DNA from 2 places in the Klebsiella sp. PL-2018 genome. Region 2 is predicted to be linked to the other one. Evidence: predicted binding sites of a transcription regulator. Region 2 holds the regulator's gene; the other holds the start of a gene.
The links. The regulator PurR, encoded in region 2, represses purine synthesis genes. The targets are predictions, from matches to a motif close to CANGCAAACGTTTGCNTG.
Positions count from the first base shown of each region.

Region 1: cvpA (colicin V production protein) is a predicted target of PurR. The motif match lies at 3,081-3,098, and genes of this name have one in related genera.

Region 1 covers NZ_CP077673.1:4,148,116-4,152,432, reverse strand. Annotated here, with positions in the region: gene accD (acetyl-CoA carboxylase, carboxyltransferase subunit beta) at 20-934, shown strand; gene folC (bifunctional tetrahydrofolate synthase/dihydrofolate synthase) at 1,007-2,275, shown strand; gene dedD (cell division protein DedD) at 2,265-2,954, shown strand; gene cvpA (colicin V production protein) at 3,154-3,642, shown strand; gene purF (amidophosphoribosyltransferase) at 3,676-4,317, shown strand, end outside.
Region 2 covers NZ_CP077673.1:2,565,419-2,569,735, reverse strand. Annotated here, with positions in the region: gene purR (HTH-type transcriptional repressor PurR) at 256-1,281, shown strand; gene punR (DNA-binding transcriptional activator PunR) at 1,300-2,211, opposite strand; gene punC (purine nucleoside transporter PunC) at 2,324-3,508, shown strand; gene cfa (cyclopropane fatty acyl phospholipid synthase) at 3,807-4,317, shown strand, end outside.

The DNA of each region.
Region 1 (4,317 bases), 1.6 Mb from region 2:
TCAGGTAGAAAGGTTATCAATGAGCTGGATTGAACGAATTAAAAGCAATATAACCCCCACCCGTAAGGCAAGTATCCCTGAAGGTGTATGGACCAAGTGCGACAGCTGCGGTCAGGTATTGTACCGCGCAGAGCTGGAGCGCAACCTGGAGGTTTGCCCTAAGTGCGATCACCACATGCGTATGTCGGCGCGCAACCGCCTGCATAGCCTGCTGGACGAAGGTTCCCTCGTGGAGCTGGGAAGCGAGCTCGAGCCGAAAGATGTGCTGAAGTTCCGCGATTCGAAAAAGTATAAAGACCGTCTGGCGTCCGCCCAGAAAGAGACCGGCGAAAAAGACGCGCTGGTGGTCATGAAAGGCACCCTGCATGATATGCCGGTTGTTGCCGCCGCTTTCGAATTCTCCTTTATGGGTGGGTCGATGGGCTCCGTGGTCGGCGCGCGCTTTGTTCGCGCGGTTGAGCAGGCTCTGGAAGACAACTGCCCGCTGATTTGCTTCTCCGCATCCGGCGGCGCCCGTATGCAGGAAGCGCTGATGTCGCTGATGCAGATGGCGAAAACCTCCGCTGCGCTGGCGAAAATGCAGGAGCGCGGCTTGCCGTATATCTCCGTGCTGACCGACCCAACCATGGGCGGCGTGTCTGCGAGCTTTGCGATGCTGGGCGATCTCAACATCGCTGAGCCAAAAGCGCTGATCGGCTTTGCCGGCCCCCGCGTTATCGAGCAGACCGTTCGCGAGAAGCTGCCGCCGGGATTCCAGCGCAGCGAGTTCCTGATTGAGAAAGGGGCGATCGACATGATCGTACGCCGCCCGGAAATGCGTCTGAAGCTGGCCAGCATTCTGGCGAAGCTGATGAACCTTCCGGCGCCAAATCCGGAACCCGCTCACGAAGGTGAGGTGGTGCCACCGGTGCCGGATCAGGAACCAGAGGCCTGATAATGCAGAGGGCAGGCCTGACGGCGCTGCCCTTTTTTTTACGCGTAGTTATCCTAACTCTTGCCGGACATCATGGAAAAACAACCTATTCCTCAGGCCACGTCGCCCCTGGCTACGTGGCTTTCTTATCTGGAACATCTGCACAGCAAAACTATCGATCTCGGGCTGGCGCGCGTCAGCGAGGTCGCGCAGCGGATGGCGGTAATGAAACCTGCGCCGTTTGTCTTTACGGTGGCGGGGACCAACGGCAAAGGCACCACCTGCCGTACCCTGGAGTCGGTGCTGATGGCGGCGGGCTATAAGGTTGGCGTTTACAGTTCGCCGCATCTGGTGCGCTACACAGAGCGGGTGCGGGTGCAGGGCGAAGAGCTGGCGGAGCTCGCGCATACGACCTCTTTTGCCGAAATTGAAGCCGCGCGCGGCGAGATTTCCCTGAGCTATTTTGAGTTTGGCACCCTCTCCGCGCTGTGGCTGTTTCAGCAGGCGCGGCTGGATGTGGTGATTCTTGAGGTGGGCCTGGGCGGCCGCCTGGATGCGACCAATATCGTCGATGCTGACGTGGCGGTGGTGACCAGTATTGCTCTCGACCATACCGACTGGCTGGGGCCCGATCGCGAAAGCATCGGTCGCGAAAAGGCGGGGATTTTCCGCCCTGGTAAACCGGCTGTCGTCGGCGAACCCGATATGCCGTTGACCATCGCTGAGGTGGCGAGCGAAAAAGGGGCGCGGCTCCTGCGCCGTGACGTTGACTGGCAGTATGACGCCAGTGAACAAGGCTGGTCTTTCCGCGATCGTCAGGGGGCGTTAAGCGATCTGCCGCTGCCGCAGATCCCGCTGCCGAATGCGGCAACGGCGATTGCGGCCTTGCGCGCCAGCGGGCTTAAGGTAAGCGAGCAGGCGTTGCGCGATGGCGTTCAAAACGCGATGCTGCCGGGGCGTTTCCAGATAATCAGCGATGCTCCCCGGACGATCCTGGATGTTGCCCATAATCCGCATGCGGCGGCCTATCTCGCCGGGCGTCTCAAAACCTTATCGAAAACGGGGCGCGTGCTGGCGGTTATTGGTATGCTGCATGACAAGGATATTGCAGGAACGCTGGCAAATTTGCAGGCCGAAGTTGACGACTGGTACTGCGCGCCGCTGGAAGGTCCGCGCGGAGCCACGGCGGAGCAGCTGCTGGAACATTTGCGCACAGGTAAAGTCTATACTAGCGTCGCTGAGGCGTGGCATGCCGCGATGGCGGACGCCGGGCCTGAAGATACGGTGCTGGTGTGTGGTTCATTCCATACGGTGGCGCATGTAATGGAAGAAATAGACGCGGGGAGAATCGGTGGCGAGTAAGTTTCAGAACCGTTTAGTCGGGACGATTGTGCTGGTGGCGCTGGGGGTGATTATCCTGCCAGGGCTGCTGGATGGTCAGAAAAAACATTATCAGGATGAGTTTGCCGCCATTCCGCTGGTGCCAAAACCGGGGGATCGCGATGAGCCGGATATGCTGCCAGCGGCGACCCAGGCGCTGCCTTCGCAGCCTCCTGAAGGGGCGGCGGAAGAGGTGAGGGCCGGCGATGCCGCTGCGCCATCGCTGGATCCGTCGCGGATACCGGTGAATAACAACAGTTTTGATGTGGTGCAGGAGCCGGTGGTCGCACCGAAACCACAGCCGAAACCTCAGCCGAAGCCGGTAGAGAAGCCGCAACCGCAACCACAGCAGCAGCAGGTTACGGCGCAGACGCCGCCCCCTAAACCGCAGCAGCAGGCTGAAATTCCGGCGCCAACCGGTAAAGCCTATGTGGTGCAGCTTGGGGCGCTGAAGAACGCCGATAAGGTTAACGAGATTGTCGGTAAGCTGCGCGCTTCCGGCTTTAAAGTTTACACGTCGCCTTCGACGCCGGTGCAGGGTAAAATTACCCGTATTCTCGTGGGGCCGGATACCTCGAAGGATAAGCTGAAAGGTCAGCTTGGTGAGCTGAAGCAGCTTTCGGGACTTAGCGGCGTGGTCATGGGCTACAGCCCGAACTAACTCTCTCTTTTTTAAAGGAGTAGAGTGCTGAAACCCCTGTCTGACGCGCCCTGAAGAGGCGAAAGGCAGTATGGCGTTGAATGTTTTTTCAGCGCCATTTTTATTTCTGTAGGGCACGGAAATCCCTACGCAAACGTTTTCTTTTTCTGTTAGAATGCGCCCCGAACCGGACGACAGGGCGTAAAATCGTGGGACGTATATGGTCTGGATTGATTACGCCATAATTGCGGTGATTGGTTTTTCCTCACTGGTTAGCCTGATCCGCGGCTTTGTTCGTGAAGCTTTATCGCTGGTAACCTGGGGATGCGCTTTCTTTGTTGCCAGTCATTACTACACTTACCTGGCTGTCTGGTTCACGGGCTTTGAAGACGAACTGGTCCGAAATGGGATTGCTATCGCGATACTGTTTATCGCAACGCTTATCGTCGGCGCTATCGTTAACTTTGTGATAGGTCAACTGGTGGAAAAAACCGGCCTGTCGGGAACCGACAGGGTGTTAGGGATCTGCTTTGGCGCCCTGCGCGGGGTGCTAATCGTCTCGGCGATTCTGTTCTTTCTCGATAGCTTTACCGGTATGGCGAAAAGCGAAGACTGGCAAAAGTCTGAGCTTATCCCGCAGTTCAGTTTCGTTATCAGATGGTTCTTTGACTATCTGCAGAGCTCGTCAAGTTTCTTGCCCAAAGCATAAGCGTTGGGATGTAGCTTAACGAGGAAAAGACGTATGTGCGGTATTGTCGGTATCGCCGGTGTTATGCCGGTAAACCAGTCGATTTATGACGCGTTAACGGTGCTTCAGCATCGTGGCCAGGATGCCGCAGGCATCATCACCATTGATGCGAACAACTGTTTCCGTTTGCGTAAGGCGAACGGTCTGGTGAGCGACGTTTTTGAAGCTCGCCATATGCAGCGTATGCAGGGCAATATGGGTATTGGTCACGTTCGTTACCCGACGGCTGGCAGCTCCAGCGCCTCCGAGGCACAGCCTTTCTACGTCAACTCGCCGTACGGCATTACGTTGGCGCACAACGGTAACCTGACTAACGCTCACGAGCTGCGTAAAAAGCTGTTTGAAGAAAAACGCCGCCACATCAACACCACCTCTGATTCCGAAATCCTGCTCAATATCTTCGCCAGCGAGCTGGACAACTTCCGCCACTATCCGCTGGAAGCAGACAACATTTTTGCGGCGATCGCCGCCACCAACCGCCAGATTCGCGGCGCTTATGCCTGCGTGGCGATGATTATCGGTCACGGCATGGTCGCTTTCCGCGACCCGAACGGCATTCGTCCGCTGGTGCTGGGCAAGCGCGATATCGGCGATGGCCGCACCGAGTATATGGTCGCTTCGGAAAGCGTGGCGCTG
Region 2 (4,317 bases):
GCTCATTTTTACACAGAATAGCGTAAAAATCTTCCGAGATTTAGAGTGATGCACATTTTTGCTCTTCCCCTTTGCCCCAAGATCGGACAAAATCCCACGCTAATTTGAAAGCGTATCGGCCATTGACCCCTTCCTGTCGTTCTGTGTCGTTTTCCCGACGTGATGCCATGCTCAATTTTGGCGCCAGGGTGTGTACAGGCAAACGTTTACGTACCGATAAACAGACGATCAGGTCAAGGTCTGGAGTGAGAAGTAATGGCAACTATTAAAGATGTAGCGAAGCGCGCAAACGTTTCCACTACAACAGTGTCACATGTGATTAACAAAACCCGATTCGTTGCGGAAGAGACGCGCAATGCGGTGTGGGCGGCAATAAAAGAACTGCATTACTCCCCCAGCGCCGTTGCCCGCAGCCTGAAGGTCAATCACACCAAATCTATTGGTCTGCTGGCAACCAGCAGCGAAGCGGCCTATTTCGCTGAGATTATCGAAGCCGTCGAGAAGAGCTGCTTCCAGAAGGGCTACACCCTGATCCTCGGCAACGCGTGGAACGACCCTGAGAAACAGCGCGCCTATCTGTCAATGATGGCGCAGAAACGCGTAGACGGCCTGCTGGTGATGTGCTCCGAGTATCCGGAGTCGGTGTTAAGCATGCTGGAAGAGTATCGTCATATTCCGATGGTAGTGATGGACTGGGGCGAGGCAAAAGCCGACTTCACCGACTCGGTTGTCGATAACGCCTTTGAAGGCGGCTATATCGCCGGGCGCTACCTTATTGAACGCGGGCATCGCGATATCGGCGTGATCCCCGGCCCGCTGGAGCGTAACACCGGCGCAGGCCGGCTGGCAGGTTTTATGAAAGCGATGGAAGAGGCGCATATTAGCGTTCCGGAAAACTGGATTGTGCAGGGCGATTTTGAGCCGGAATCCGGCTACCGCGCCATGCAGCAGATTCTCGGCCAGCATCCTCGCCCAACGGCCATCTTCTGCGGCGGGGATATTATGGCGATGGGCGCCATCTGCGCGGCGGATGAAATGGGTCTGCGCGTGCCGCAGGATATTTCGCTGATCGGTTATGATAACGTGCGCAACGCCCGCTACTTTAGCCCGGCGCTGACCACCATTCATCAGCCTAAAGACTCTCTTGGCGAAGCGGCGTTTAACATGCTGCTGGACCGCATCGTTAATAAGCGTGAAATCTCGCAGTCGATTGAAGTCCACCCTCGCCTGGTCGAGCGCCGTTCCGTGGCCGACGGCCCGTTTGTTGATTATCGCCGTTAACCTTTCCCGCGGCGTCGGTCATTCCGGCGCCCGCAGCCACTCCCGGTTTAGCGTTTCGCTATCGCCAAGGTAATCCAGCAGCCATAGCAGCGCCGGCGAGGCATCGCTTTGCTGCCACGTCAGGCAGCATGCGGCGTCCGGGAAGGGGTTCTCCAGCTCCAGCGCCGTCCATGCGCCGCTATCAAGCCACGGGCGCGCTAAATGCCCGGGAACCATACCGACGCACAGTCCGGCGGAGAGACAGGTTTCTGAGGCATCCCAGTCCGGCACCACCACCCTCTTCTGGTTATCCAGCAGCCAGGTGGTCCGCTTCGGCAGCGAGCGCGAGGTATCCTCCCTGACCAGCGACGGCCAGTTGCGCAGGACGTCATCGCTCAGAGGCCCGGCCATTTTGGCCAGCGGATGGTGGCTCGCGACGACGCAGTCCCAGCTCAGCATTCCCATATCGCGAAAGGCGTAGCGGCCCCCTACCGGAATTGAGCGCGTCGCGCCGATGGCCAGCTCCACGCGACCGTCGGCGAGCGCATCCCAGACGCCGTTGAACACCTCCTGAAAAACAATCAGTTCGACGTCATCAAAATGACGATAGAAATCAACGATCATCTGCCGCATGCGCGTGGGTTTAACGATATTATCCACCGCAATAGAGAGCTGCCCGCGCCAGCCGTTGGCTATCTGCTGGCACTGCTGGCGGGTGATCTGCATTTTTTTGATAACAGAACGCCCCTCCTGTAAAAACCAGACGCCGGCCGGCGTTAATTCCACATCACGATGACGGCGTTCGAACAGCGGTACCGCCAGCCACTCCTCCAGCTGACGCACGGTATAGCTGACGGCCGAGGGTACGCGGTGCAGTTCCTGCGCTGCGGCGCTAAAGCTGCCGTTGCGGGCGACAGCATCGACAACTTCAAGCGAGTATTCGGACCACATTTTCTGCCTGCAAAATTTTTGAATTCACCTGACAAATATTAGCGTTTCACAAGCCTTAATGCACTCCCTACACTCTGCGCCATCGTACCTGCAACAATAAAAAGAGAAGATGATGCAACAACCTGGGAAAGGATTTTTAGTCTGGCTGGCTGGACTCAGCGTACTGGGCTTTCTGGCGACCGATATGTATCTTCCGGCTTTCGCCGCCATGCAACAAGATTTGAACACTTCTGCGGCCTCCGTCAGCGCCAGCCTGAGCCTGTTCCTGGCAGGCTTTGCGCTGGGCCAGCTTTTCTGGGGGCCCCTTTCCGATCGCTATGGCCGCAAGCCGGTGCTGTTGAGCGGGCTGGCCATTTTTGCTATCGGCTGTCTGGGGATGCTGTGGGTTCGCGATGCCAACCTGATGCTCGCGCTGCGATTTATTCAGGCCCTGGGGGTTTGCGCCGCCGCGGTGACCTGGCAGGCGATGGTCACCGATTATTATCCAGCGCAAAGAACCAACCGGATTTTCGCCGCCATTATGCCGCTGGTCGGTTTATCGCCCGCGCTGGCGCCGCTGCTCGGCAGCTGGCTGCTGGTCCATTTTGAATGGCAGGCTATTTTTGCCGTGCTGTTCGCGATTACCCTGCTGCTGATGCTGCCCGCCCTGCGCCTGAAGCCAGCGAACAAACCGGTTGCCAGCGCCCAGCAGAAGCTCACGTTTCTCACCCTGCTGCGCTCACGCGAGTATAGCGGTAACGTGCTCATCTACGCCGCCTGTTCCGCCAGCTTTTTTGCCTGGCTGACGGGGTCGCCGTTTATTCTTCATGAAATGGGCTATGGCCCGACCGTTATCGGCCTGAGCTACGTTCCGCAAACTATCGCGTTTCTGGTGGGCGGTTATGGCTGCCGCGCGGCGCTGCAAAAATGGCAGGGCCAGCAAATTCTGCCCTGGCTGCTGGCTATTTTCGCCCTCAGCGTCGCCGCCACCTGGCTGGTAGGCCTGCGGGAAAACGCCACGCTCGTTGGTTTGATGATTCCGTTCTGCGCCATGGCGGTGGTGAATGGCGGTATTTACCCTATCGTCGTCGCGCAGGCCCTGAAGCCATTCCCGCAGGCGACCGGCCGCGCCGCTGCGCTGCAAAACACCCTGCAGCTTGGCCTCTGTTTCCTTACCAGCCTGCTGGTCTCGACGCTGATTGCCACCCCGCTGCAAACGACCACCAGCGTGATGCTGGTCTCCATCGTGCTGGCCGGGATGGGCTACCGCATGCAGCACAAAGCCGCGCATCTGGCAACAAAATCGTCACATGCTTAAGGTAATGTGCTGATAGTGATAAGATCCAGTAATTAGCTTGCTAAGATATTTTTGTTGAAAGCCTGTTTTTAGCGGCCTATACTGGATCCGGCATCACATAAATAGAAAACTAATTGATTTTAACGGGAGCAGGATGCATCCCGTTTCACCATGGAAGGCCTTTCGGCAAGGGTTATCTCCCTTCCTCTGTTCTACGTCGGATAGCAGCCTCACGGATTATCCGTGAGATTTCTCACAAAGCCAAAAAAGCGTCTACGCTGTTTTAAGGTTCTGATCACTTGGGCGTGATGGAGAAGCTATGAGTTCATCGTGTATAGAAGAAGTAAGTGTACCAAATGATGACTGGTACCGAATTGCAGCTGAATTATTAGGCCGTGCGGGCATTGAAATTAATGGTCCTGCTCCCTCCGACCTGCGAATTAAAAACCCTCTCTTTTTTAAGCGCGTTTTACAGGAAGGGTCGCTGGGGTTAGGCGAGAGCTATATGGACGGCTGGTGGGATTGTGAGCGGCTGGATATATTTTTCCATAAAGTTTTACGCGCCGGTCTGGAAAATCAGCTTCCCCATCATTTCAAAGATACCTTGCGTATCGCCAGCGCACGCTTATTCAATCTGCAAAGTAAAAAACGATCCTGGATTGTCGGTAAAGAGCATTACGATTTAGGTAACGATCTGTTCAGCCGCATGCTCGACCCCTATATGCAGTACTCTTGCGCTTACTGGAAAGACGCGCAGACTCTCGATGACGCGCAGCAGGCAAAATTAGATCTGATCTGCCGTAAACTTGAGCTTGAGCCAGGGATGCGGG